2 regions of the Pseudoalteromonas sp. APC 3893 genome follow, and region 1 is predicted to be linked to the other one. Evidence: riboswitches for the same ligand, from Rfam matches in the RefSeq annotation. Region 1 holds a riboswitch; the other holds the start of a gene.
The links. A riboswitch is a leader RNA that binds a small molecule or an ion and turns the genes downstream of it on or off. The one in region 1 is predicted to bind lysine.

Region 1 (15,476 bases):
CAATAAATGATTAATGCCACCACTAAGAATAACTTGTTGTTGTCCGTAGTTTAATTTGCACTCGACAACAGGAGTTGCATAATGACCACATTCGCCGACTGCATAACGGCCAAGTTCCATCCATAACTCTTCTACGCCAGCATCACGTTTGATTTTTGCAAGAGCTGTTATTAACGCATCCCATCTTAGGGTAGGTGCATCAAGTGTATAAGGAATACCTAAACCACCGCCTAAATCGAGCACTTTTAAAAGAATACCTAAATCACTAGCAAGTTGTTGCAGTGGCGCGACCATTTGTGACCAAAGCTGTGCGAGTTTATCGCTACTAAGCATATTGCCCCATTGAAAAATATGCAGGCCGTCAAAGTTCAGTGCAGAGTAATCACTCGTGTTAAGTGCTTGCCATTCATCGCAGCCTAAGCCAAATGGTGTAAGGCTGTCGCCCCCTAGTGGATTTTTTTCACCTTCAGGCCAACGTAATTGCACACGCAATAACACTTGTAGTTGGCACTGTTTTGCAATTGCTTGCTCATTGAGCCAACGCACTTGATTGAGACTTTCGGCGACAAAAATACGTACGCCTCGCTCAATAAAATGTTTAATTTGTTTTGGGCTTTTAGCAGGCCCGGTGTTGAGCACGCGCTCGCTGTTAATGCCTTGAGCAAGCACTTGCTCAAGTTCGCCTTTACTTGCCACATCAAAGTTAAAACCAGCACCATCTAAGCTTTGTATCACTTTAGATAGGGGGTTGGCTTTAACCGCATACCAAAGTTTCACTTCGGTTTGTGCCACTAAACGCTTAAGGTGTGCATTGAGTGAATCAAGGTCGTAGACAAAAAATGGGGTATCGAGCTTTGTTGATAACTCATCAATGGCGGTTTTAACTGGCGTGCTCAAAAAGGTCATTAACGTAAAACCTCTTCTAACAGTAATGACGCATCACTTTGTTCATCACGGTATTTTACAATTAACGCGCATGACATGCTTAGACCTTGCTCACGTGCCCACTCGTTAGAAGCCGGACGAGAGCCTGGAATTACAATGGCATATTCAGGAATTGGCTCACCTTTATCAAGTTGACGCTCGTTAACGCAGTCATACACAGGGATAGTGGCTGACAAACGTACGCCTGGTGCAAGTACAGCACCTTTTTTAACTACAACCCCTTCAACGATTACGCAGCCAGCGCCGATGAATGCATCGTCTTCTACCACAACAGGGCTTGCACCAATAGGCTCAAGTACGCCACCTAATTGCACAGCAGCACTTAAATGCACGTTTTTACCAACTTGTGCACACGAACCCACAAGGGCGTGGCTATCAACCATAGTCCCTTCGTCAATAAAAGCACCAATGTTTACGTACGCTGGTGGCATGATAATCGTGCCTTGAGCTACGTGAGCACCACGGCGAACACTTGAGCCACCTGGTACCATACGAACGCCGTTTTCGGCAGTAAACTCTTGCGGTGCCAAGTTATGCTTATCAACAAAACCACCTGAAAACTCGGTGTTAGTGCCGTTTTTGAACGCTTCTAAAATACCTTGTTTTACTTCAACGTTAGCGTGCCATTGGCCATTGTCGTCTTGTGTTGCAGCGCGAACGGCGCCTGATTCTAAATTATTTAATAGTTCTAACCAGCTCATTATAAAAACCTGTATTTAATGCCAAGATAAAATGGTGTTATTTGCATTGTTAATGCAATCTGTTTGAGTTAACTCTAAGTGAGTTAATGGTGGACGCAAATGCGGGCTGTTTAGTCTCCCTTGTAGATGCATCAAAACTTTTACGGGAATAGGGTTCGCTACGGCAAACAAGCTTTGGATTGCTTGTGACCAATCGGCAAATAAATTTGGGTGCTGACCACTGAGGCTGCGTTTAACAAACTCATGGGTTTGTTCTGGCCATGCATTAGCTGCTACAGAAACTAAACCTTTTGCTCCTGCTTGAGAAAAATAAGGCATAAGGGCATCATCGCCACTGAATATTGCTAACTCTGGCGAGGCAGTTCTAAAACCTTCAAACTTAGCAATGTCGCCACTGGCTTCTTTAAGCGCCCATAAATTTTTATGATCTTTCAAATTACTAATAACCGCGGGTGGAATATCTACTGCGCTGCGCCCAGGTACGTTATAAAGCATGCAGGGGTGATTACTTGCGTTAAGTAGACTTTCAAACCAGTGAGTTTGACCCACAACACCCGGTTTAGCATACAGTGGTGAGCCTAGTAAATAACCGTGAATAGGCAGTTGATTACAGTACTCTACCCACGCAATTTGTTGTGCTAGGTTCATACCGCCAACGGCAACCATTAATGGCACGCTAGGTTTTAACTGACATACATGCTCAACAATGGCTTGTTGTTCTTTCAAGCTAAGTGCTAGGCCTTCGCCCGTACTGCCAAGTAATAAAATACCATTATTAGCGGCTTGCTGTTGTGCAACCAGCTGTTCAAGTACAGCATAATCGACTTCGCCTGCATCAGTAAAAGGCGTGACGAGTGCGGTCCATAACGGGTAGTCGTTTAAATTAAAGTTGTTTTTCATCTGCAACGAACTTATCAGGTGTTCGATGAGTAAAATGAGGGAGAATTAAAAATACGCCGCATTAACATCATTCGAACATTAAAATTCGAAGAGCGAATGGGCTTAAATAATAAGGCACACAGGCCTTATTATACTAAGACCAGAAGCTCTCCACCAAACTTATCAACAGCGTTGCTGTTGTTGGTGACAGTCGCTGGGATTCAACCCAGTCGCCCGAAATAACCCTTCACAAAAAGTGTTACTTCTCGGCGTTAATTCCCCTCACGTATGATCATTGGAGTGTGTGCTCCTCACATACGTTACCTGAATAACGCACCTCTTCTAGCCCATAGTGTGGGTTCTAAATTATAAAACTCACACCTTAAATAGGGGTAATGGCGGTGATTAAAGCATTTTAGCCGTCTAGGTGTCAAGGCTAACTATCTCAGTATGTATTGATCTTTGTTGGTGAAAGGTTACGTATTACCTGCTTTTTTCGTACACTAGCAAATAGACAAAGCAAGGGTAGTTAATCAATGGAAAAGTTTCAGGATATTTATCAACGAGCAGCACAGCGAAAAGGCGGTAAAGCGATGTTAGCGCAATTGCTGCATGCGCCACTTTCACAGGCACAGCTTAAAAAGTTGCCCGATGATGCTTGGCTTGAAGAGTTTACCCGCAAGGTTTTTCAAAGTGGCTTTTATTGGTCTGTTATTAATAGTAAGTGGGCAGGCTTTAGAGAAGTGTTTTGGGATTTTAATGTAGAAAAGCTACTGATGATGCCACCTGATATGTTGGAACAAAAAGCCAGTGATGAACGTATTATTCGTAACTTTAAAAAAGTACAAACGATTCCTGAAAACACGTATATGATCCATGAAGTCGCTAAAGAGCACGGGAGCTTTAGTGCGTTTATTGCCAATTGGCCTACAGGCGACATCATTGGTTTATGGGCGTATTTAAAAAAGCATGGCGCACGTTTAGGTGGTAATACAGGGCCTTATGCATTACGCACTTTAGGTAAAGATACGTTTTTACTTTCTCGCGACGTAGAAAGTTACTTACGCGCGCATAAAATTATAGACGGTGGCTTACAAACTAAAAAATCCCTCACCGCCGCACAAGCTTTTTTTAATGAACTGCACAAACAAAGTGGCTTAAGTTTGCAGGAGCTAAGCTTAATTGTAGCCTACAGTGTGGGTGATAATCGTGTGGGTATTCAAACAATTGAACCGCAATAGCGGCGAAAGGTAATTTCATGAAATTAGTATCACGCTATACCGACATCGCAGAGCAGTTTGCTATAGCCGATAGACCAAGCCCAGTAGGCGCACCTTCGCTACTGTTATTTAACGACGCTGTGGCTAAACAATTGAGTATTGATATTGCCTCTGAACAACAAGCTGGCGTGTTTAGTGGAAACCAACTCATACCAAATATAGCGCCTGTTGCACTGGGCTATTCCGGCCATCAATTTGGTCACTTTTCACCCCGCTTAGGTGATGGGCGCGCGCATTTACTTGGGGCTGTTGCAGATCAACAAGGACTACTTTGGGATATTCAACTTAAAGGCTCTGGCGCAACACCGTTTTCTCGTGGTGGTGATGGCCGTTGCGCTATTGGCCCCGCAATACGTGAATATATAATGAGTGAAGCAATGCACGCATTGGGTGTACCGACAACCCGATGTTTAGCGGTCGTCGCAACGGGCGAAACCGTGTACAGGCAACCACCACAACGTGGCGCAATTGTGACTCGTGTTGCATCAAGCCACATTCGTGTTGGTTCATTTCAATACTTAGCCACGCAAGGTGATGTTGCAGGTTTAAAAGCCTTAGCAGATCTGGCGATTGAGCGACACTATCCTTATATACAAAGCGCAGGCCCTGAGCGTTATTTAGCTTTCTTAAGTGAAGTAATAAAAAAACAAATCGCACTTGTGATCAGCTGGATGCGGGTGGGGTTTATTCACGGTGTAATGAATACTGATAACACTCTTATTAGCGGTGAGACTATTGATTATGGCCCGTGTGCGATGATGAATCATTTCGATTTTGAGACTGTGTTTAGCTCCATTGACCGCCAAGGCCGTTATGCCTTTGGCAATCAGCCTAATATTGCAAACTGGAATTGCGCGCGACTAGCTGAGAGTTTAATGCCGTTAATCAACGAAGATGATGAACAGGCAATTGCTTTATTAAGCCCTTTAATTAATAGCTTCGCTGAGCAATTTAACTACGCGTTTACTCAGATGTGGGCAGAAAAATTGGGCCTTGATGGAAATCAGGATTCAGATAGTGAGCTGGTGGCGCAGTTATTGGCTTTATTAAAAGACCATAAGCTTGATTACACCAATACCTTTGATGTATTAACTGAATCACTACAAGATAATGCTGAAATACCAATAACCTTAACTCAATGGTCGAAGTTATGGTTGCAGCGCACCAATAGGAGCAGTTATGAAGTTATGCGTAAAAACAATCCTAAATTGATCCCGCGCAATCATATTATAGAAAATATCTTAAATGACTTTGTACAATCAGGCCAAAGCGCTACTCTGAGAGAGTATTTAAAGGTGTTGCAAAAACCGTATCAAGCGCAAATCAAAGAAACCTGGTATACAGAAGCTAAAGACGATGCGCTTTACAAAACTTTTTGCGGTACTTAATTTTGTCATAGCTGGCTGTTAACTTGCTTTTAATTATTTTTTGATTCACAGCAGGGAATAGGAGACATTGCTATAAAAAGCAGCAACTCTCATGAGTTTTGATGATGTTTTTTTACTGCGGGCTAGTTAATGACTGTTATTTATTAATTTTTTTGAAAAATAAATACGGTTTCTACTTGTTGATTTAAAATTAACCAATATAATGCCCTCATGGACTTTAAAATTTGCATTACTTAGTCGATAAATCGCTAATACTCTATGTAACTACTTTTTTACTCATAGTAATTACAATATGCAATTACTATGCTGGTTAGATAAAGTTTTTTATCTAGTCTATACTAAATCTGCGATTTATTATTAAAACTGCTTTAATTGATAAAAATACAATTTAAGTGTTTTCGTTAAGTAATGATTAACAAATGATTTTGTACTCTGGTCAAACTTATTAAGCTAGGGTCACTTAGCTACAATTTAATTGTGAAAATGGGAAGGAAACAATGAAATTAAAATCACTTACTATTGCTATAGCACTAGCTGCAACTAGCGCTTCAAGTTTTGCAGCCGAAAAAGAAGGCTTCTTTATCGGTGCATTTGGCGACTATTACGACGCATCATGGGAAAATATCCGTGGTACTAATGGCATGAATGTTGATGATTCAACAGGTTGGGGTGCTGAGTTAGGTTACCGTTTCAACGATTACTGGAGCGCACGTTTAGAATACGCTGATATGGATTTTGATATTTCGAGTTCAGATCCAGCTATGACTGCAACCAGCATGGACGGAGACCGTTTAGGTATTGATGGTCTTTACCATATTAATGGCGGTCCTTTTTATGGTCTTTTTGGTCTTAAACAATTAGATGTTTCTGAAAATCTTACATTCGCTAATGTAGGTGCTGGTTACCAGCATTATTTCACAGACAACTTCGCGTTTAACGCTGAAGCAGCTTTATACCAAGGTCTTGATCGTGGTTACACCGATGTTGCTGGTAAATTAGGTCTTAGCTACATTTTTGGTAAGCAAGGTTCATCAGCACCGGTTGAAGCGGCGCCAACAGCAGCAGTAGTACCTGTTGCAGTAGCTCCGACTGATAGCGATAATGACAACATCCCTGATGCTGACGATCAATGTGCTAACACACCTATGACTGATGCTGTAGATGGTACTGGCTGTACATTATACGAAGATCGTGAAGTAACTAAGAGCTTACTAATTACTTTCCCTAACAATACTTCAAAAGTATCTGAAAAATATTTAGATGATATTGATAAAGCAGTTGCTTTCTTAAATGAGCACCCAGGTACTGAAGTACTTCTTGAAGGTCATACTTCATCTGTAGGTAAAGCTGATTACAATAAATGGTTATCGAAAAAGCGTGCTGACGCTGTTGCAGCTCGTTTAATCGAAGACGGTATTGATAAAGAGCGCATCATCACTGTTGGTTTAGGTGAAGAGCGTCTTAAAAATGAAGCTAACACGGCTTCAGCTCATGCTGAAAACCGTCGTGTTGAAGCACATGTAACTGTTATTGAACGTGTAAAAGTAAAGCGTTAATATACAGTAAAATGTTAAAACCCAGCATATGCTGGGTTTTTTTATGCCTGAAAAGAATAAAGTTCATACACATTGATTTTATGTAGCTTACTGCTATTTATAGTTATTATAATAGTTTCAAAAGAGCTGCAATAAAATACCTACGCCAGCAAAATATCAAGAGTATGTAGATAAAATCAATGCGACAGCGGCAGATACGTATCGATATTTAAAATTCCATCGCATGCCAACATATACACTCAAAAGGCCGATAGTATCATTATTCAACAAGCCGCCTAGTTTCTTTTTAGCATCAAATTATTGCAAAAACCCGCTTTATGTGGGGTTTATTAAGTTTTCATTCATTTTCGCTTGACGATGACTTCTGATCGTCTAAACTCTTTCACATATAAAATTAATATATGTTATTTTTTGTTACCATGGAAGGTGCGGTGAGCATCTCACTCTTTCCTATTAAGGTGACTTTATAGCAGTGAGAAGGCGTCATAATGAAACTACCTTTACTAACAGCAGTCCTATTTAGTGCATCAGTGTATGCAACCCCTAACCCCTCATTCAGTGAAATCCGAATTGGTTTCGAAAGTGTTGGCTATAGTGAAACCTTAGGGGATGTTGCTGGTTTTGGTCAGCTAAGTCAGTCTATTGATGTAACTAATACAACTATTCGTCAGATTTCTTATAGTGGCCTAAATGACGACTGGGGTTATTATATTGACTCAGCTAGTACTTTTATCCCTGAAATTGAAACTGAGACTTGGAGCATGGAGGAGTTTGGCGCTGTACAAGAAAATGCGTTTAAAATTCGTTCGACCGAAGTCGGTGCAAAAGCTGCGTATAATTTCAGTCAAGCAGTTCAGTTTACCGCCGGTGTTAGATTCTTTACTTCAAGTTTCACTCGTTCAAACTTTTCTTTTGTGCAGCCGGGCGCAGATGCATTTGACCAAGCATTAATTGCAATCTCCGATGATCCTGACAACCCTGCTCGTTATACATTACCTGGCATGGATGGTGGGCATACTGGTGAACAGCAAAACTATACCTCAAATTTAAGCCCTGTTATTTCAGTCTCAGAAGATCAAATGGGCATATTGCTAAGTTTAGGTGCTCGCTATGATAGCCGATTACAAGATAGCTTCAACAAATATAGTTGGTACATTGAAGGAGAAGTAAGCTCGCCGATGTATTCGCAAATCCAGAATACTCAGTTTGAAACTACGACACTGACTGATAGTTTTAACGGTTGGGGGGTATTTGCAAGAGCGGGTATGCGCTACCAGGTGCTTCAGCATGTTGCAGTTGTTGCGGGTATAGACGCAAATTATAAAACTAGAGATGTGGTAACTGAAAATTTAGAAAATGGACAGCGCTTGAGAGTACCTGAAGTTGAGTACACTAACATCGCTTATACACTTGGTATGCAATGGAGCTACTAATGAAAAAAATATTGCTAGCAACAATTATAGCAAGTGTGAGTTTAACGGGCTGTAAAACCATTGAATCAGTACAAAAAGATTTAGGTAGTATTACCTCAGGGCTTACTGGTGATGAAGCAACACCAGAGCAAGTACAGTTAGCTTATGAGAAGGCTGAACAAGCTTTTCAAGAAGCTCTTACAGCATATAATTTAATAGATTCGGAAGCGCTCGCTGACTTCGACACAGAAAAAGTATATGAGGCTAAAGATGTATGGCAAGTGCTTGAAAGTGAATTTGCTGAATTAAGACTATCGCCAGGTCACGCCCTTGATAGTGCGTCATTGTTTTCATCAGATACAGTAGCAGATGAAATTATGGAACAAAGTCAGCAAGTTATTATCTTGGTTGAAGGGGCTACAGTTTCAAAAGAGCGCATTACAGCAGTGCTTAAGCCTGTTAGAGAAGAGTTTGCTGTATTGACTCAAATTGACGCAAAGATTCATTTTGAAAAACGTTATTCTACATTGGATGAGCAACACCAAGAACTAAAACAGTTACTTATAGATGGTAAAGAAGCACAAGTAGAGCAGTATGTACCTCAGCTTTTAGATCAGCTAACAGCATTAGAAAAAGATGCCGTAGTGCAGTTTTATTTCTCTGAGCATATTCACAAAATTTATAAATTAGCTAATTCAGATAAAGCTAGCGTCTTTCCTGCTGTTTACCGTGATGTAAAAATACATTTAGAACAAGGACAAGTTTATGCACAGCAAAATTACCGTGAATACGATGGTATAAAGCTAAAAGCCGATCTTGTCGCGCACCAGATTGCTCGTATTAATAGTTTGTATAGTGAGTATACAAACTTAAAAACAGCGTTAGATGATAAAGAAATTGAGAATGAGCTGCTTAAATTTGAAAACGAATTAGCTGAACTTACAGAGAAAGTAGGATTAGGAGATTTAAGAAATTTAACGTTTTCAGAACAATTGAACAAGGTCAAAGAAAAGTTGTAACAATGAAATACATACAGAACTTTATCCATTTAAGAGGGGAATAGAATGGATTTTTGCAACAGCAAACTACGCATTGCTTTATTTACGAGTGCACTACTTTTAACTGGCTGTGGAGGCGGTGGTGATGACAGTGGTGGGACAACACCAGTCGATCCAACAAATCAAAGTCCAACTATTAGTTTAGTCGCTCCCACTGAAGCGATAGAGCAAGAAGCATTTACACTCACAGCTAATGCAACTGATAACGATGGTAGCATTGCATCTTATAGCTGGAGTCATGATGCTGGAATCGAGTTGACAAGTGATAGCCTGTCAGCGGCCAATGCGACATTTACTTCCCCTGATATAACAGAAGATATAACAGTTAACTTTACTGTTACAGTAACCGATGACAAAGGTGCTACGGCTTCAAAAACACAAGAAATAGTTATTAAGCGCAAAGTGTCGAATGTCACTATTACAGGCCTGGTTACCGATGAACCTATTGCCAATGCAATGCTTGAAATTGTTGTTGGTGATGAGTCTTTTCCTACTCAAGCGGATGCAAATGGACGTTACAATGTATTGCTAGATATAGATGAATCATCAAGCAAAAAGTTGGTAAGAGTTAAGGCCAAAGGTTTAGATGCTTCAAATCCTGGTGTTGAATTTGTTTCTCAATTAAGCTCGGTTGAAAAGCTTTTAGCGCAAGCTGGTGAAGATAATACGCTTGATAGCACGGATAACTTTGGCGTAAACATTACTAATGTTACTACGGCTGAATATGCATTGTTAACTCGTGGCGGTGTTGAACCAAGTAATGAAGAAGAGCTTGATGCTGCACTGCTGAACGTTGATGCCGATGAAAAAATTCAATTAGCGACATTGATCAAAATTGTTGTAGATAACCCAGATTACCAATTACCTGAAGGTGTTAACAGTACTCTAGAGTTGGTTACAGATGAAGCTGTTGCACAAAAATTTGAAGATGAAGTCAATGAAAAAGACCCTGAAATCATCGAAAAAACCAAAGAAGAAATCAAGCAAGATGATGACTTAGTAACAGGTTCTAAAACCTCACTAGTGGGTGATTACATTATTAATTCTCCTCGCTATCACAACAGCCGTGCTTATCATTTGCTATTAAATGAAGATAACAGCGGTACTTTTAATTCGATTACACAAAGTGAATTAACTTGGGAAAGTGTAGATGGTGTTATTAAGTTAAGTTTCGTAGACCCTGTAGTAAATAGTGAATACACAAATACTGAGGAAAATACGAGTAATACCATTTTACTCAATACCTTGAGTTTTGAAGTTCTAGCTGAAAATGATGTATTTAGAACCCTTGATATTACAGAGACTACATCACGTAAAACAGTTAACACTGTAACAGGTGAAGAAACACTGACGCCAGAAGAGCCTTACATTTATACGTCAAACTTAATTAATAAGGCAAAAACACTAGCACTGGCTGAGGGTGATTTAATCGGAACTTGGGCTTTAGATACCGTGAATTCAGGCTTTCATGCAGACGACGCTGAAACTATTATTTTTAATAGCGATGGGACTGGTGAAGTAGTCACTGATAATAATGAACCGTTTACTTGGTCACTATCAGGCACTAAGTTGTCAGTTACGTATGACAATGATGGGGAAGTTGGGGTCACTGACTTTTGGTTTACTAAAGCACTAAAAGGGGGCTATCAATTAGTCACTCTAGATGCAAACTCAGATGAAGCAGCTAACACTACGGCAGGCCTATTAATTAAAAAAGAGCCAGTCTCATTAACAAATGAAGACTTAGTTGGTCGTTGGCATGGCTATATTGGTACATCACAGTCATTTGACATGAATGTCCATGCAGATGGCACTGTTATGATTGGACTTGGGTATACCCGATACCAAGGTGAGATTAGTGACGATGAATTCACTCGAAATCTATATGTTTATAATGATAATGCAGTTACTAGCTGTGCTGGTCTTGATGATAGCTGCTACTTATATCAGCAAATGAGTCATGAGTTCTTAAATGTAAAAGATGACCATTACTATGTTTTAAGAACATTCAAGGAGTTTGATTTAGAAGGCAAGGCTACATCGAGCAATGCAGGTATTTTAGTGTATAAATATAGTAAAAGTCTTGTCTATACTGAATTTACAGAAGAGTTGCTGAATCAAAGAACTGAGTTATATAGAGAGAATGGCGGAACTGACTTCTTGTACCCTATGGGTGAAGGATACACTTTAGACCTAAATGGAGAGAGATTTACAGGCTTAACTTTTTCCGATGGAGTCTTGAGCTATGAAGTTGACGGCATCACTTGGTATGTTGAACTTGTTTCAGCTGATGAGAATGAGATTGTTATTTGTCACTACCAACAAGGAAGTGAATGTAATGAAGCATCTCAAATAACTTATTTACCTAAACGTCCTAAAGTAACGCTTACTACCAACTCAAGCGGCAACGGTGAGCTCTCACCTAACTCTCAAAATTCATTTTGGTATCAAAATGTTGGTTTTGAAATAACCCCAGCAGACGGTTATGTATTAGATACCATCGAAGGCTGTGAAGGTTATATTGAAGGAAATCATTATATCGCGTTTGCTAGCAATGTAGATTGTGAAATTACTGCGAACTTTAAAGAGCAACAAGAAACAGTAGGAACCTTTATACTTAGTAACCAAGATTTTTATTATGCAAGTGCTTATACAGTAGAGTTACTTGAAGATAATACAGGCTCTTTAACTTACAACGGTAAAGTTGATATAACGTGGAGTCAAAGTGCTGAGGGGGTTATAGAGATTACTCCTTTAAGTGATTTTGTTTTACAAGAATACGAAAGCTACTCTAATAGCACAGGAATGAATGTTGTGACTAAGGATATTGCAACAAAACTGACTGTAACTCCACTCCCTGAGAAAGGCAGTAATTGGTTTGAATTAGAGCGAGACATTGAGCAATTCCAAGATGATGTGCTTGTTGACGAATACACAAGTTCATATGAAGTGAACAAAACAGCGCTAGACCAGCGTTTATCTATTATAGCTGATGACATCGTTGGTGAGTGGTCTGTTGACCTGGTAGGTGAAGATACCGTTTATAAAGTAACTTTTAGTGACGACGGTACTGGTGTATCCCACAATATCAGCGATTTATCTGATGAGAGCTTTACTTGGCAAGTTAGTGATAACACTATGGTGCTTAACTTCCCTGAGGATGGCGGAACAGAGTCACTTTATATCACTAAAGATCTAAACGTCGGTTATCAGGTGGTTACTCAAGGTATATTTGATGGTGAGCATTATACTGACTCGGGCATCATGGTACGCCGTAACGAGCAAGCTATTACGGCAGATAATTTTGTTGGTCGCCACCAATTTAGAGATGGTCATGGCATTGATACTCATTGGTCAGAAATGCAAGTTTACGATGACGGAGAAATTTTCTTTACCTTTAGTACAAGCGCTTACCAAAGAGGGTTTGAAGATGGTCATTTAAAGCGTGATCTATATACCGAGTATGTTGATGGTCGTTCACAAAGAGTTGATTGGTGTGATGTCACTTTAGATAGCTGCACTCTAGAGGGAGAATTTATCTATACCTTAGTTGCTGTTGATGGTCAGCGTTATTTTATAGAGCGCACCTTAAGCGATGGTTCCTTTAATGAAGGCACTACAGCACACCTATATATCCATGATTACAGCCCTTCAACAGAGGTCGATCAATTTTATGAGTATGATTTAGATTATATTGGCCTTTATCAAAATGATAGCAATGGCATTGCCCGCTGGTTTGTTACTTATGGTGATTACGATGAAGCCCAAGATAAACAATATTATACTTTCCAACTTGATGATGCTGAGCCTGTTAATGTTGAGCTAGTTGACGGTAAGTTAGAGTTAATACTTGAAGGTCAAGATACTGTTATTGAATTAATCGATAACGATCGCCGTAATGTTACTTTCTGTAAGTATCAAAAAGGTAATAGCTGTTTAGAAGAGGATAGAGTCTACTTATCGTTTGATAAACCAAGTTTTACTGTAGATATAAATACAATAGGTAATGGTACTGTTAGTGAATCTAGCTTTACTTTGTCAGATGGTGAAAGCCGCGGAATAAATTTATACCCAGATACGGGTTATGAGGTGGATTCAATAGAGGGTTGTGAAGGGACTTGGCACTCAGCTAATTACTATGAAGTTGGCCCAATCACTGAGTCGTGTGAGATTAACGTAGAGTTTGTTGAGGCAATACCGCTTGCAGAGAAAGCGGGGATTACAGATCCAGTGCTTGCAGAGTGCGTTAATAACTCAGGTTATACACGATTAGAGCACATTAAGTCATTGGATTGTGCATGGACTGTTAATGGTGAAATAACGTCTTTAGTCGGGTTGGACGCTTTTCCTAATTTAGAGGAGTTTAGAGTCAGTGAGTTGAATTTAGGTGGTGGTGATATTGATATGTCTCAGTATCCCGCTCTTAAAGTTATTGGCATTCACAACTCAGACGTTACATCACTTTTAGTCGATGACCCTAGTGTAATTACTGAGCTTTATTTAACCTCAAACCAACTTATAAATATAGATTTATCTGAATATACGAATTTGATGCGCTTAGATTTATCTCATAACGTTTTAACAAATATTGAATTAAGCCAAAATATTGAGCTAGTTCATTTATACTTGAGCGCGAATCAACTGACAGAGGTTGATACAAGTAATAATCCTAAACTACAATTTTTAAGCATCGATTCTAATGCGTTAACTACGGTTAATTTACAGGAAAACATTAACCTTCAGGAGTTAAGATTATCTTATAATCCAATTACGACTATAGACCTTTCTTCAGTGACAGAGCTATTAAATCTGGAGTTGTTTGCTGTTCCGTTAGAAAGCTTGGATTTATCTGTCAATACAAAGCTAACAAGGTTAATGGTCAGTAGTGATAATGAGAGCTTAACGTTACTTGATGTTGGCCACTTGGTAGATTTAGTTCATTTAGAGTTGACTCAAATGAGACGAGTTCAGGAGATAAACCTGTCAAACTTAGCCAAGCTAGAGCAACTACATTTAGGTGGAATGGGGGGGCTGTCTTCTTTAGATTTGAGCAACCTTCCAGCGTTAACTCATTTAGATATCAGCTTTACTGGGATACAAAACTTAGACTTTACACAATTAATAAATTTAAACTCAATTAATTTAGATGGTGTTCAGGCTGAAGAGCTTGTTGACTTTTCTGAACTTTATAGAGTATCTGAATTAACGTTCTCTGAGCAACTGAATGATGTCGATTTTAGTGCTTATACAAATTTAACATCTTTGACGTTTCGTAATTCGAATTTAACTAATTTGGACTCAATCCCTTATCCAGAGAAACTAGTCTATTTAGATCTACAGAATAATCCTGAATTAATATCCGTTAATTTCAGCCTAATGACAGGGTTGCAGAGCTTAAGCCTTAGACAGATTCCAGTTGAAGTTTTAGATTTTTCTAATAGTCCAAGCCTTCAATATGTCTATGCCGTTAATAATTCAATCAATAGAGTGGTAGGGCTTGATTCTGAGACTAATAAGCAGGGAAGTTATACATTTTTAACTAACCCGCTTTCGCCAGAGACAATTACCTACTTTGAGAGCTTACGTGACAATCAAAACTATAATATCGACTTTGATGTTGTTTATAGAGTTCGGTTTTACAGAACCGGTTTGGGCTCACTTCCTGATAGTACTTTATACTTAGGTGTCGGCGAGACACAAGGATTTGGTTTTGTTCCACGATCAACTACTGAGATAGGCGATGTAACTGCTAGTTGTGAAATTAGATTTATAAGTGATAGCGAGCTTCGAGGTAAGAACTATGAAGTAGGCCCGCTCACGAATGATTGCGAGGTTGATGTTGAGTATATCGAAGTAACACCCTAGTTTAGTTAATACCTTTATAGACTATTAAACGACCACGCCATGTGGTCGTTTTAATTTTTAAATTAAAAATTCAATAAAACACGATTTTAGATCTTAATTTTATACATTTACTTGCCTTTAACTAAATAAAGACGCAAAAATTCCTCTCTACTTGCATTAAAATCCCTTTCAATATTTATGAGTTAGTCTCTTATTTTTTAGGTGATATTTTATGACAGCATTAAACAACCAGAACCTATTGCAACTTCGGTTTGTAAACCAAGCTCATATCGAGGCGGTAAAGCCATCATTTGCTAATCTTCCGGCTAATCCGTACGCCGATGGTGCTTTTCGTAAACGCCGCTATTCAGTGATCAAAGCACAAGGTGACGAACTAAAACTACAAGCCACTA
Region 2 (15,476 bases), on a different contig from region 1:
CAAAACTTAAAGCCACTGCTTGCTTGGTGCAGTTGGTTACCACGGCGCCACAACCAACCTACCGTAATAAAGTAAAATAGCCCCATTAATGGTAATTGATACTGGGTAAGTACCATGATCACTAAGCCAAATAACCAATCAAAATTAAAGATGATTAATGAAGAGGCTGCAAGCACGGTGAGACTCACAATAAAGGTCGCTGATTTACGTTCTACTTGATGGTTTTCAACTAAAAATGCTACGGGGATTTCGGTCGATGAAATGGTTGAGGTTAATGATGCTATAGACATCAAAACAAAAAACAGTAAGCCTACCACTAAGCCTATTTCACCCATGGTATTAAATAGCTCTGGTAAAATTGCAAAAATAAGTTGGCCTTCACCAATGAGTTTACCGTCACTAAAAACTTGTACACCGTTGTGTTGCGCCACATAAATAGCAGGAATAATCAACAAACCAGCTAAAAACGCTACGCCAGTATCAAGCAATGCCACCGATGCAGTTAAGCGCGGTAAGTTAGCATCTGGTTGTAAATACGAGCCGTAAATCATCATACAGCCGACACCGAGCGACAATGAAAAGAATGCCTGCCCCATGGCTGCTATTATTAAGTTTGGGTCAAATATATGGCTAAAATTAGGCACTAAGTAAGCTGCAAACCCTTCACTTGCGCCATCGAGGGTGGCAATGTAAGCAATTAAACCCACTAGTAAAACTAACAACATTGGCATCAAACGACGAGACCAAGTTTCAATACCCGATTTAACCCCTTTTAAAATAATGCTGGCAGTCAAGATGAGCATCAGCGGCGTAAATACAAAATTTCGCGCCATTGAATCTGTTTGTAAAAAATTACTTATATCTGTAAAACCGAAAAAGGTGGTTATGGGTTCCAATGCATAGGCCAGCATCCACCCTGCTACAATCGAGTAAAAACTTAGCATCACTATAGCGCCTGCTAAGCCTAAATAGCCCGCAACCGCACCCACTTTGGGTGCTTGATCTTGCCACGCATTTTTAAGTGCTTTAACCGGATTCGCTTGTGCTTGGTGCCCTAAATACAGCTCGGTGTATAAAGCAGGCACAGCCAAAAGAAATATAACAATAAAATAAACCAGTAAGAACGCACCACCGCCGTGATTCGCCGCTTGTGTAGGAAAGCCCCAAATATTACCTAAACCAACCGCAGCACCAGAAGCCGCTAAAACAAAACCAAGGCGGCTTTGAAAACCATCACGCAATTGTGCCATACATCTACTATCTGTTATTATTTTTCATTATTGTGAATTAAACCATATTTCACAGCGACTGAGTAATAAATTTGTCAATGCTGGCACAGACCATTAGTAAATGCACACTTTATACCCAGCTTTTATATTTTCACTGCTAGCCACCTGGACTTTATGCTTAACCAATACTTTGATCAGTACCTGACTGTAAACCCATTTAATACCTCTGAGATTAATGCACAAAGCGTTTTATTGTTAAACGCAGAGTCTATTAACTTTGCTGATTTCGCATTAGATAATTTACTCAGCCCATTTGAGCAAGCTGTTATTGAACGTAGAAAAAGCGGTAAAGCAAAACAAGAGTATCTCGCCACACGTTTACTGCTTAAGATTTTAGTTAAACACTGTTTTACTGAATTTGCCAATACACCCGCTCATCACATAAGCTCTGAATTTGACGAGCAAAGCAGCAAACTCTTATTGCATATAAAAAACACCAATACCGTTTTGAGTAGTTGTTTATCTCATTCAAACGGTTTTGTGGGTGCGGCGCTCAATATTGAGCGGGTCGAGTTTGGATTTGATATAGAGAAGGTAAGCTTAAAACGCCCGTTTGAAAAACTGGCTAAGCATTTTTATCATCAACAAGAGGTCGACTTAATTACCCAAACCGAGCAATGTGCTGCCCAGCGTTTTTTTAGGATTTGGACCTTAAAAGAAGCACTAGCCAAAGCGACTAGCCGACCTATTGCTCAGCTGCTCAGTCCACATGTTTTCACCGAGCTCGCAACGGCTAATTTAAATGCTAAAAGCACGGTATTTGAAGGCTTTGACATATCTATCGTCAATAAAAAAAGCACTGACTGGCAGTGCTTTTATATCACTGACTTACAGCAATTAAGCAGCGCTTTCGAGCTCAAGTAAACGGCTATGAATAGCTTGAACAACTAAATCTGATTCAGCTTGTTCAACTAAAAAGCATAAATTGTGTTTGCTCGCACCGTGACAAATTAAACGAATGTTAAAATCGCTAAGCACATTCATTAAGTTTACTTCTTGTTGACGCAGCTGAATTTCAGAGCCAATGAGCGCCACCAGCGTTAGGTTATTTTCAACCGATACATGGCAAAATTCAGCAAGTTTATCTAAACAATCTTGATCAAGCTCAGGGCGAGACGCATTCGGTGCATTATCTAGCGTAATTGCCACACTGATTTCAGAGGTTGTCACTAAATCAACTGAGATATTAAACTCACTCAATATAGTAAATACGCGCGCTAAGAAACCACTGGCTAAAAGCATTTCAGGACTTTTTAGGGTTAACAAAATTTGGTTTTTACGTTGCGTAACAGCACGAATACCTGGCACTTGAGATTTTTCACGTTCGATCCACGTACCACCACGCTCAGGCTCTCGGCTTGAACCTACAAACACACTAATGTGGCTTCTACTGGCTGGTAAAATTGTTGCTGGGTGCAATACCTTTGCGCCAAAGGTGGCCATTTCTGCTGCTTCATCAAAGCTTAAACGGGCAATAGGTGTGGCTTTTACGCACAAACGCGGATCGGTGCTAAAAATACCCACAACGTCTGTCCAAATGTGTACACTTTTTGCGTTGACAGCCTCTGCTAGTAATGCCGCGCTGTAATCTGAACCACCACGGCCAAGGGTAGTTGTTTGCCCATGGACATCACTACCAATAAAACCTTGGGTAACGACAACATGTTCTTTTAGTAATGGAATTAAATGCGCTTTTGCCGCCATTGCAGTCGCTTCTACATCTGGCGTTGCTTTTGAGAACTGGCTATCAGTTTTTAATACTTGGCGTACATCAAAACGCACCGCATCTAAACCATTTAGGCGTAATACTTGGGTAAATAAATACGACGATAAACGCTCACCAAAGCTTAATAATTCATCATGTTGTTGCTTAGATTTAAGTGTTTCGCTGGCAAGCGATTTAAACGCTTTAATTGTTTCATCAAAACCATGGGCTAAATCAGCATCAAGCGACAGTTCATTTAAAATGGCGTCTTGAATAGCAATCACACCATTAATGTGTTCGCTGCGCTCTGGTACAGTTAAGTCTTTTTGGCATAAAGCAACGAGGTGGTTTGTTACACCGGCGCTGGCACTCACAGCTACAACGCGCACTGTGTTATCAGCTACAATAATTTCGCTACAACGGCTCATTGCGTCAAAATTAGCTACGCTTGTACCACCAAATTTAGCGACAACGTAATCTGATTTTGCATTGCTTAATTGTTGCGTGTTATTTGTAACTACTTGGGTATTCATGTCGTCTCCTGTTGTGGCATTAACCACGATAATACAAGAAGAACTTGGCAAGGGGGTGCTTGATAAGAAAAGTCCACTGCCAGAAGCTCTCCACCTAAATTGGTGACAGTTTTGAGGATTCAGCCCCATAAACCGAAAAACCACTGTGACGTCAGTTGTTCTTCTCGGCGAGTATTTCCCTCCTTAATGATCAAAAGCAAACGTCGCTTCACATTAAGTACCTAAATATCGCACCTCTTCTGAATGTTAGATTAACTACTTTAAATTAGTGGCTAAAATAACAAAGCCCGCTATAAAGCGGGCTTTGAAAGTTATCGTTTAGACGTCTAGCTGTCAAGTTGTTTTATTAAATCTCGTACGATTAAATAAAACTCCCGGCAACATAAGAGCCAACATAACCTACCGTATAAGCAATTAATAAATAAACCGACATACGTAAATAGCTCATAAAGGTCAGCGCTTTTACTTTACTCATGGCAATAATACCCGCGGCCGAACCTATAATAAGCATAGACCCACCCACACCCGTGGCATAGGTAAACGACAGCCACTGCTGCGGGCTCATTATGATATCGGCTTTTAACAATGCAGCTGTTAGCGGCACGTTATCAACCGCAGCTGATAGAATACCCATGAGGTAATTTGCATATTGCGCAGGCATTAGCTCATATAAGTTAGTGAACTTACTAAGCATACCCACTTCTTTTAATGCACCAACGAGTAACAGCACACCAACAAAAAATAGCAAAGTGTCGTATTCTATTTCGCGAATGTAATCGATGATTTTTTTGTTTACGTCTTTTTTGCGCATTAAAAACTGTGCAGTTAAAAACATCAGTGACAAACCAAACAAAAAGGTCAACAACGGCGGTACATGGTAAAGTACACTAAGCATTAATGTAGCCATAATGGTTGATAAGAAAATAACCGCGATAGTGATATCGGTTTTTTCAATGCGACGCTCTTCTTGTTTGGTAAACTCAACAGCACCATTTAAGCCAAACGACAGCATAATTGCCAACAGTGCAACACTTGAAAGTGCTGGCACAATAAGCAATAGCAAGTTTGCTATGCTGACTTTACCATCGAGGAAAATCATCAAGGTAGTTACATCACCGGTTATGAGTGACACCCCACCAGAGTTCACACTAAAAACGATTAGCGTAGCGTATTTAATGAGCTTTTTCGGATCGAGTTTTAACGACATCACGACTGCAAGTGAGATAAGCGTAGCGGTAATGTTGTCTGATATCGACGAAAATAAGAAGGAAAAGCCACCAATTAAAAACATCAGCTTACGTTCGCTAATGGCACTTGGCATCACTCTGTGCACAATATTTTGGATAAAACCTTTGGAGTTCAAATAGGCAACAAAAGTCATTGCAGCCATTAAAAACAACCATAGTGTGGCAATCTCTAAAATATTGTGATCAAGTTGATGTTGTATATTTTCGGGGCTTTGCCCGTTAAGCGGCGAGATAAATAAGATAATCCAGCATAAAGTGCCAAAGAAAAGCGTAGTTTTGGCCTTGTTTACATGGATAATATCCTCTATAACGATGAGCACAAATGCCAGCGTTATCAGGGTTAGGATAATTGACGTTACCATGGTATTTGAACAACCTTTAGAAAAATGTAAAAATTGCATTCTTGATGTCACTTATGTGACACGGCGCGCAGTCTAGCACCAAAGGCTTTGTAAAACTATTGCCAATTACCTATTTTATTACTAATCGCTGATACAGCCTAAAAAGAGATTTACTGGAGCGTTATGATCCCAGCTAAAAAGTTACTAAATACCCTAACCGAGCACTGGGGAATGCTAGAACTATTATTTAAACGATTTAAAATGGCTGATTTTAGCTTAAAAGACGTACAAAATGCGATCAAACAAAAACAACCAACTTGGTCAAACGAGCGTATTTACAAAGAAACCAACCGACTTTTAAATCAAGATATTATTATTCCATTAGCAAAATCGTCTCAGCTTGAGATTAACCGTGCTATTGCTGATTTTGCAACCTTTTTATTGCAAGAAGAACATTTGGGGCTTGCGCAAGAAATCAGTGTTTTAGTTGAAGATTTAGCACGCTTAGGCAACCGCTTAGCCAATGCTGGTGAAATTGAAGACTACGATGAATTACGCCGCTTTAGTCGCATTATGGATGACCGGGTACGTAAAATAATGAAGCTGTTTGCTCATAACGAAAACGCGATTTTAAATATTGTGGAGCAAGCAAAAGCCAATAACGCGGTGCAATCGTTGCAAAAACGCTACAAAGCAGTCATTGAAGCCTTTGACGAATACATCGAACCCATGCTCGAAATGGTTGATATTCGTGGTGACTTTCATGCTTGCTTTAGCACTATTGAAGAACAGATAAGTACGCAAATAGTGCATATAGAGCGCTCCGGTAAAGCGTATCAAGATAAACGTATGCTTGAACAATTGCGTACGCGTATTTTGGAAATGCACCTTGTTGGACGCGAGAGCTTACGTAAAAGTGCCGATATGCTTATGCCTCTGCGCGAAGAGCTGCGTCGTAATAATATGATCACCCGCCAAGCAGCGAAAGTACTTGGTTTGATTCGTAAAAATGGCGTAGACAACATGCTAAGCAGTGTGCAACCGCATTTTGTATCAGATGCTCAGCGCTTTTCACTGGGTCAACAACGCCACATGGTGGCTTATATGGCTGGCTTAGTGGAATTTGAACACAGTGAATATGAATTGCCTGACCAACAAGATGTGCCAGCATATGTGACACCGAATATTCCAGATTATAACAATGTTAAAACCAGCTTTAAAAAGCGTTTTAATGCTAAACGTAAAAAGCCAGAGCCTCTATTAACTTTTCTTGGAGAAAGTTACCCAGAACTCGAAGCCGACGAAATGCTGTTTTTATATCAAAAACTCGTTAGCGATACTGATATTGAAATCAGTCAAAGCGATGAAAAAATGCGGGTTAAAATCGCCGGACAACACTTTTCACTCTTTCCATTTAATACAAAGCCTGTTGATCCCAAGCATAACCAAACAGGGAATGAGTAACCTCTATGACACAAATTAATTTACATGAATTAACCCACCTACAAGCCATCAATAAAAAACTGGTAACGGGTTATCACATTAGTGAACAAGACACCTTAATGTGGCAAGAGCTTGATCAACACATTGAGCAATACAGCGCGCTATTTAGTTCACTCGGCCATGACTTACAACACGATAGCCGCGGCTTTTATTATTTTGCCAGCGACGAAAGCACGCCAAACATGGGCAAAATCTCCCGTGCCATTGCACTCACTGTTTACATATTAATTGAACACTACGCTAATACGGGTAAAGACCCGATGCGTGCACTATTTGATGAAGTAAACGATTTAGAGTTGATGCAAACCTTAGTGCAAATGAACAAACACTTGTTTGATCAGCTCGAGATTTTTTCAGGCTCAGATTTACGTAAAGATGTGTACTTACGTATGATTCGCTTAGGCCTTGCCCGTGAAGTTGAAGGCGGTTTTATGCTACAAGCCCCAATTTACCGCTACATCGATGCATTAATGGAAGTAAATGAAGAAACCTATATTGGAGAGGACGAATAATGAAAAACCTATACGGCCTCAGTAAGCTGGCATTATTAAACACCGCCGGTTATGCCAAATGTGTGATCCCGCTTGATAAAAGTAGCTCTATTTGCGCGCCAAATAATACCGGTAAAAGTTCGGTTATTAATGCTCTGCAGTTTCCACTTATCAATGATTTACGCCTTACCGAATGGGACGGTCATGATCTAGATGAAACCCGTAAGTTTTATTTCTCATCAGATCAATCTTACATTTTACTAGAAGCAAACTTACCGCAAGGCCCTGTGGTCATCGGTGTTGCGGGTCTTGGGAAAATTGCCGGTTACGCCCATCAGTTTTTTTGTTATCAAGGCAAACTGGAGCTTGAGCAATACACTCAGGGCAAAACCATTATTAAGTTCACCAAGCTGTTTAATCACTTAAAAGAGCAAGGCTTTAACCCGATTGAACTCAAAGCCCAAGAGCTAAACGCTTTACTAACAGGCGGCGCAACGCCGTTTGATGGCGACATTAATTTAAAAATGATCCCGCTTAATAATGTGCAAGATTCGGCGATTTATAAAGAAATATTCCGCCGGATCTTAAACTTACACAAGCTTGGCGCTGCCGATGTTAAACGTTTTATGCTGCGGGTGTTTGAGCGTCATATGTCTAACTCAAAAGTCGACTTTTATGAAGTATGGCGCCGCTCATTTGATAAAGTAAATCGCGCTAAACGTGAATTAAAAGCCCTTGAGTCAATGCAAGAGCCAATCAGCGCCCTTGAGTCAATGCTTGAAAATCAAACCGTTCTCAAAGGAAAATTGGCCGCTTACGCCCCTAAAATTGACCAAGCGCTAATAGACTTTGATACGTACCAAGAGGCGCAACTTAGCGAGCTTACTGTTGCCCTTGAGGACATTGAGCACGAAAAACATGAGTTTGAACAAAAGCAGCAACTCTACGTTCAGCAATCAAGAGATATTGAGCGTAAACAAACCCAGATTGAACAATGGTTTTTAGACTTTAATGCACTAAAAGCAGAGTTTGAACTGGTTAATATGGCAACGCTAAAAGTGAGCCTTAGTCAGTTAAAACAAGATTATGAGTCACTGTCGCATTCAATAAATAGTGCCCAAGGGCAAAGTTTACATACGCTTGATTACCGTATCAGCGAAACTCAAAAGCAAATTAAAAGTTTAAAACTGCAACTTAAAAACCTTGAATTTAATTTGTTCACCCGAATGCGTGAGGATTTATCGCTCAAAGAAGTGGAAGAAATTTCACGTATATTAAATCCTGATATTCTCTCGTTTGCGACCACCAGCAGTGGCGATATTGATATTAGCGATGAAGATGCCTTTGGAGAGTTTTTAACGCAGTTATCTGATAACGTAAAAGGCGGCGTACTTACCCTACCCGGCGCGACCATTAAATTGAAAAAGCTCTCTGTTGTGCAAATGCAAACAGGTGAAAATAAAGAGCAACTTACAGCGCAGCTAAGCGCCCTTGAAAATTCATTAAAAGAATTTAAACAGCAGCGCGAAGTAGCTGCAAATGTGGCTGATAAACAAAAAGAAAAAGATGCCCTATACGATGAGCTAATGAGCTGCGAAAGTGCACTAAAACGCTTTGAGCAATATGAGGTGATGTTGCAGTCAATTGACGCTCAAGCCATGCTAAAAGAGCAGTTAGTCGCCGAGCGCGATCAGGTTGATGACTATTTGCAAGATATTCAAAAAAATAGCGGTTCAATTGCGGATAGACGCTCAATTATTAAATCTAAAAAGGAGCTGATATCACGCCAAGCTGATCGCCTGCGCCAAGTTAAATCTGAGCGAATCGACCATACCCTTGATTTATACAGTGGTAAAGTCACCCCTTATATGATTGATATTCAAATCGACTTTGATAATTTGAGCGATTTAGTGCATCACTTTAATAAAGACTGCCAAGAGCTACGTAATTTTGATATCAACGTACGTAATACCTATTTGCATATTTATAATGCAGGTATTACTAAATTTGATAATGAAAACGATGAGTTTACTAAATACCAAAAACTGATCAGTGCATTTCATAATATTGATAACGAACGTGATGCAGTTGAGCGCCAAGCTCGTGTTGCACTGACCGAAGTTGCGGCAACCATTAAAGGCCTGCGTGAAGACTTAGACCGCTTGCGCCGTGAAATGAATAGCTTTAATAAAGGTATAAGTCAGCACCGTATTTCAAACCTACAAGCGTTTAAAATTAACGTAATACCGCGCAAAATGTTGGTTGATAGTATTGATACCATTATCAGTACTTCCAATCAGTTTGAGCAAGGCGACACGCTTGATTTACTAAGCCAAGAACCTTACAGCGAAAGCGCAGTGAACGAGGCAAAAGATCACTTGATTCAACTGGCTTCTGATAAAGCAGGTTTAACCCTAACCGACTTATTTGATATTCGCTTTGAAGTGGTCAATCGCGCAGGTGAGACTGAACACTTTGATAAAATTGATTCAGCAGGCTCAAATGGTACTCGTATAACCATTAAACTGTTATGCGGCATGCTGTTTATCCGTTACCTACTAAGCGACCAAGAACAAAACCTATACCGTATACCTATTTATATCGATGAAGCGGCCGATATTGACCCACAAAACCAAAAGGCAATTATTGAAACCGCCTTAAGTTTTGGCTTCGTGCCAATTTTTGCTTCAGTTAAACCACAAGTAAGCTGTGACTACATAGTGCCTATTCGCTCAGTAAAAGATGGTGCGCAAAACTGGGTAGACGAAAAAGATTGGATAGAAGTGGAGCATGAATAAGACCAGAGCGACGTTTCTATAAATTAATATATCATTCAGTCAAGGACGACTAAACTGATTAGTACGTATTGTTTACACAAATTACAGGCAAAAAATAACATTTCCTTGAATTCATTCTATGTTATGTTATCCAACGAATAGTCATTAAATTTGCCAAGGAGCAAACTCCATGAAAAATATATTAATTGCAGCTGCTGTATTACTACTTGCAGCCTGTGCAAAAACCCCTGATATTGATTACGACAAATCTGTGGACTTTGGTAACTACAAAACGTTTGCTTGGTTTCCACAAGCGACTTTGGCTAACGCGGATAATTATCAAATCAGCCCATTGATGGAAAAACGTGTGCGTGAAGCGGTAAATACACAATTACAAGCACACGGTATGACACCTGCCGACGAAGCCTCAGCAGATGTATTAATTAACTATCATGCCTCTGTTGATACTAAAGTTGATGTTGATACATTTAAGGTAGGCTATGGCGCACGTTGGAATTACTGGGGTATGGGTTATAACACACAAACAACAACCCATGAATATGATGTAGGTACTTTAGTTATTGATGTTGTTGATCGTGCCTCTAATCAGCTTGTTTGGCGCGGTGCTCGTGAAGGTCGCTTACAGAAAAAACAAACGCCTGAACAGCGTAACAAAGCTGTTCAACAAGCTGTTGCGACTATTCTAAGTGGTTTTCCACCAGAAAAGCTTGCACAATAAACTGCTATAATTAATTTTTAAAAAGCTCACTTTTTAGTGAGCTTTTTTGTATCTGAACAAATTTAATCCATTTTATACTTATACAAAAGATCATGCGGTATATGGCAGTAATCATCGGGGAAGTTAGTTAAGCGGTCTTGATGCTCGGGATCGCTTGCAACGTAGTTTATTAATGGTTGCACTTCTACTACGACTTTAACGGCATCATCACGTTGGTTGATATAATCTCGGGCTATAGTTAGGTGTGTTTGCTGTTTACTATAAATAGCTGTGCGGTACTTCGGACCAATATCATCGCCTTGCTTGTTTATACTGTAAGGGTCGATAATTTCAAAAAAGTATTCTATTAAACTGTTGAGCTCAACTTTAGCGGCATCAAAAACCACTCTCACACATTCAGCATAGCCGTCATATTCATCAGTTGTATTATTACTAGTGCCATTCGCACGACCAGCTTCTGTACCCACGACACCAGGTAAATGCTTAATAAACTCTTGTACGCCCCATAAGCAGCCGCCAGCAAAATAAACGGTTTCTAAATTGGTGTTATGTAATGTGTTCATATATTAAACCTATGTGATAGACATGAATGATTATCAAATGCAATTTTCTCTCATTAAGATACAATAGCGCTCTATTTAAAATGCGTACTAACAACGTAATAAATATGATAACAACAAATAATCACACCACTATAATTAAAAGCGCAAAGAGATTTTAACGTGATCAAAACTGTACACCTAGCAATACCAGCCATCTTATGTAATTTTTCAGCACTCACTCTGGCCTCAGATAATACCGATGATATTGAACAAATAACAGTGCACTCCTCTGCCACTGCAAATCAACTCCCAGTGGGTACATTTGATGCACCAGTGTCAAACTTAGAATATGACCCACGTGTTGATTTACAATCACGTAATATGGCAGAAGCACAAGCCGATGTCACAATACGTGGCGGTATTTTTGAAAATACTGGTTTTAGTGTTGGTAGCGTCACTTTATTCGATCCACAATCGGGGCACTACTTTGCTGAAATCCCTATTGCCCCACAAATGCTCAGTGGTGCTAAAATTTTTACTGGGGTTGATAATGCGTTTAATGGCATGAATAGCTCAGTAGGAACGGTTGCTTTTGGGTGGACACCAATCAACACCGGCGGCAGTGCCTCTTTAGGCGTTGGTAATAACGACTTTAATCTACAAAGTGTCAATGCTGGCATTAGTACTCCTCTTGAAGGGATGAACGATTGGCAGTTAGGCTTTCAAGGTGAATATTCGCACTCACAAAGTGACGGAACAATAGAGTATGGCGATCATGACTTTAGTCGCGCCTCAGGACGAGTACAATTAACTGGCCCGCAATCACAAACTGATATTTTTTATGGCTCACAGCAAAAGTTTTTTGGCTGGCCAAATATGTACACCCCTTTTGGTGTAAATGAAACCGAAGACTTAGACACTGAACTGTTTTTGGTTAATCATCAGCAAAACTATGCCGCTGATAGTTCATTTGAAATATCTGCTTATTATCGTAAGAATAACGATCATTATATATATACTCGTGAAAACCCTAGCGCCTTTGAAGCTTTTCATGAAACCGAAGTTAAATCGATTGGTTTTTCAGGACGTCATGCTCAAAATAAATCCTTTGCTTTAAACTACTCGGCTCAATTTATTGAAGACTCAATAGAATCAACCACCCTTGAAAATAACTTTACCTCGCGTAATTATTATAAACTCAGTGTGTTACCTGAATATCAAACAGCTATTGCGAACAATCAGTTACTGACCGTTCGTTTAGGTGCTACCTATGATGATACCAATAGAGATGACTCTGAGCTTTCGTTAATGGGTGATATAAACTGGAACACAGTAAATACTGATGGAACAGAACGCACTGTTTATTTATCGTTTGCGCAAGCAAGCCAAGTGGCAGGTTACACGGCGATTGGCGGCAGTGAGTCAGGTGGGTTATTTAGAAGTAACTATAATTTAGAACGCGAAACCACACAAAATCTAGAGCTCGGTTTGTTACTTGAACAGCAAACTTGGCAATTAAATTCTGCCTTGTTCTATCGACAAGATGACAACTTAACAGACTGGACTTACAGCTTTGACTCTGTGTATGCCCGTGCTGCAAACCCAGTAGATATTGATACGTCTGGCATCGAAATTTTAGCAACTAAACAATTCGATACTGTTGAATTAATAACAAGTTATACTTACCTGCATAAATCAGAAACATATGGCGCAGAAGAAATTGATGCCAGTTTTTATGCACTTAACTTTCCTGATCATCGTATAACACTCGGTGCAGTGTGGACGCCTACTGACATGTTAGAGTTTCGTGTTGATAATGAATGGCGTAAGCAGCATGAAAATGCATTACGCAGTGGCGATGACTCAGCGCTTTTTACCCACTTAACCTTAAAAGTCACACCGACAGGGTTTGATAACTTATTTATAACACTTGCTGCTGATAATTTATGGGGTGAATCGTTTGAAGAAATCCCTGGTACACCAGGTCGCGGTGAACAATATACTTTAAGTGCGACTTATAGTTGGTAAGATAAAAAATATATGTCAAAAACCGCGTTAAAAACGCGGTTTTTTTATAACCAAATAGCAGTAAAAACCTAGGTCATTTGCTCTAATTCAGTTATTAATTGTAACGCTTGGGCATTAGTCGTACCGCACACGTCAATAGCCGCACTAAAATCACTACATACTTTTGGGCGACTTTCATCACCAAACAATTTACATAAGTTATTGTTATCTAACTGAATGCAACGCTCACCGGCTTTTTTACCCTGAGGCATGCCAGGGATTGGAGAGCTAATACTCGGTGCTATACAACACGCTCCGCAGCCTAGCCTACACGCCATTGGTTGTGTATTCATTTTCACCCCTTAATTACCTATTACTGACACTTTGTTACTTATGTAATGCTTTGTTACATCTTCATACGACTTGTAAATACTTTATTCATTATGCTTACCCTGTCACCCAATTATGAGGAAAGCCCTGTGGCTACTAAAAAACAAATAATTCTACCTATTGCCGTACTGGTTGGCGGCATCGCCTTGGCAGCTGGTTTCTCATCAATGAAGCAGCCACCAGAAGAAAAACCAGAACAAGATACTCGCCCTTTAGTCTCAGCTGATGTAGTTCACCTTGATGCCATCAACCTTGATGTAAAATCGTATGGTGTAGTTAAAGCAAAAGACCATACACAGTTAGTTGCTCAGGTTGCAGGACAAGTCGTGTATGTCTCTGAGCAATTTGTTCAAGGTGGATTTGTTAAGCAAGGCGACATTCTAGCACGAATTGACCCAAATGATTATGAAGCTGCACTCATTGAAGCGCAAGCAGGCTTAGCGCAGGCAAGTTCAGCGCTTGAAATTGAACGAGCGCAAGCTCATGTTGCACAAGCTGAGTGGGATCGTATTAAAGATGACTCAAACGAAGTGATCCCTTCTAATCTCTATTTACGCAAACCGCAGCTGGCTGAAAAGCTGGCTCGTTATCGCGCAGCACAAGCAAGTGAAAAACGCGCCAGCCGTAATTTAGAACGCACCTATATTAAAGCCCCGTATGATGCCATTATTTCAGCGCGGGATATTAGCCTTGGCAGTGTAGTCAGCCTTGGTAGTAAATTTGGTGAACTAAGCTCAACATCTATTGCTGAAATCCGTTTACCTGTTGCCGACAAAGAGCTGCAGTACTTAACAAATGGCGGGATCGGTGCAACAGTAACGGTTAATGCCGAATTTGCAGGTAAGCCTACCACTTGGCAGGCTAGCGTTGTGCGCAGTGAAGGGGTGATTGATCAAACAAGCCGCATGAGCTATTTAGTCGCGCAAGTTAAAACACCGTATGCCAGCAAACAACCGCTTCGCTTTGGCTCGTATATAAATGCCACCATCTCAGGGCGCTCATTAGATAATGCTATTGTTGTACCACATCATTTAGTAAAAAATAATAAAATTGCAATACTCAACGATGACCTAACGCTTTCATTCAAAACGCTCAATATTGTGCGTGAACAAAACGGTATGATAATAGCCGATGCTGGTCTAAATGAAGGTCAGCAATTAATTACCTCAGCACTGGAATTTCCAACTGAAGGCATGCAACTGAAACTTAACGATAGTCCTGCTCCTTCAGGCGTAACGCAGCTTGCGTTGAAAGAGGAGTAAGCCATATGACCATTCATAGTGAAAAAGGGCTGATAGCCTGGTTTGCCCGCAACCCTGTTGCAGCCAATTTAATGATGATTTTTATCTTAGTTGGCGGCATCTTAACTGCGTTTTCAATTCGCAAACAGATGTTTCCACAATTTGAAAACAACTGGATCAGTGTACAAGCTGTCTACCCGGGGGCAGCGCCACAAGAAGTTGAAGAAGGTATCACAATCAAGGTCGAAGAAGCGATTGAAGGGCTCGAAGGCTTAAAGCGTAAAATTACCTATTCTAATCGTGGCTATTCTCAAGCATGGATTGAAATAGACGAAAAATACGATACTAAAGAAGTACTCGACGAAATTAAAATGCAGGTTGATTCAATCAATACTTTTCCTGCAGACATGGAACGCCCTATTGTTCGCCATGACAAATTTGAACAAGAAGTCATGATACTCGCGCTGTATGGTGATATGAGTAACTACCAGCTAAAAGAGCTTGGCAATAACATTAAAGACGAGCTACAAGCGTTACCGCAAATAAACCTTGTTGAATTTAATGGTGGTTTAAATTACGAAATTGGTATTGAAGTCAGCCCAGATAAACTACGAGAATACGGACTAACTTTTAGAGATATCTCAAATGCTGTGCGTGCCTTTTCGGCGAAT

Region 2: another riboswitch for lysine. It lies ahead of lysC (lysine-sensitive aspartokinase 3); the one in region 1 lies ahead of dapA (4-hydroxy-tetrahydrodipicolinate synthase).

What each region holds. Positions count from the first base shown of each region.
Region 1 covers NZ_JASDCD010000023.1:1,883-17,358, reverse strand. Annotated here, with positions in the region: gene QMA12_RS18555 (PLP-dependent decarboxylase) at 1-906, opposite strand, end outside; gene QMA12_RS18550 (2,3,4,5-tetrahydropyridine-2,6-dicarboxylate N-succinyltransferase) at 906-1,646, opposite strand; gene dapA (4-hydroxy-tetrahydrodipicolinate synthase) at 1,662-2,546, opposite strand; lysine riboswitch at 2,682-2,875, opposite strand; gene QMA12_RS18540 (DNA-3-methyladenine glycosylase I) at 3,062-3,766, shown strand; gene QMA12_RS18535 (protein adenylyltransferase SelO family protein) at 3,784-5,193, shown strand; gene QMA12_RS18530 (OmpA family protein) at 5,691-6,749, shown strand; gene QMA12_RS18525 (autotransporter outer membrane beta-barrel domain-containing protein) at 7,238-8,182, shown strand; gene QMA12_RS18520 (hypothetical protein) at 8,182-9,180, shown strand; gene QMA12_RS18515 (hypothetical protein) at 9,226-15,084, shown strand; gene QMA12_RS18510 (2OG-Fe dioxygenase family protein) at 15,296-15,476, shown strand, end outside.
Region 2 covers NZ_JASDCD010000001.1:489,374-504,849, reverse strand. Annotated here, with positions in the region: gene QMA12_RS02300 (sodium-dependent transporter) at 1-1,250, opposite strand, end outside; gene QMA12_RS02295 (4'-phosphopantetheinyl transferase superfamily protein) at 1,404-2,153, shown strand; gene lysC (lysine-sensitive aspartokinase 3) at 2,127-3,527, opposite strand; lysine riboswitch at 3,603-3,774, opposite strand; gene nhaD (sodium:proton antiporter NhaD) at 3,889-5,136, opposite strand; gene QMA12_RS02280 (hypothetical protein) at 5,299-6,579, shown strand; gene QMA12_RS02275 (hypothetical protein) at 6,585-7,130, shown strand; gene QMA12_RS02270 (ATPase) at 7,130-9,907, shown strand; gene QMA12_RS02265 (DUF4136 domain-containing protein) at 10,077-10,625, shown strand; gene QMA12_RS02260 (peptide-methionine (S)-S-oxide reductase) at 10,688-11,188, opposite strand; gene QMA12_RS02255 (TonB-dependent receptor) at 11,348-13,195, shown strand; gene QMA12_RS02250 (YkgJ family cysteine cluster protein) at 13,264-13,527, opposite strand; gene QMA12_RS02245 (efflux RND transporter periplasmic adaptor subunit) at 13,654-14,826, shown strand; gene QMA12_RS02240 (efflux RND transporter permease subunit) at 14,832-15,476, shown strand, end outside.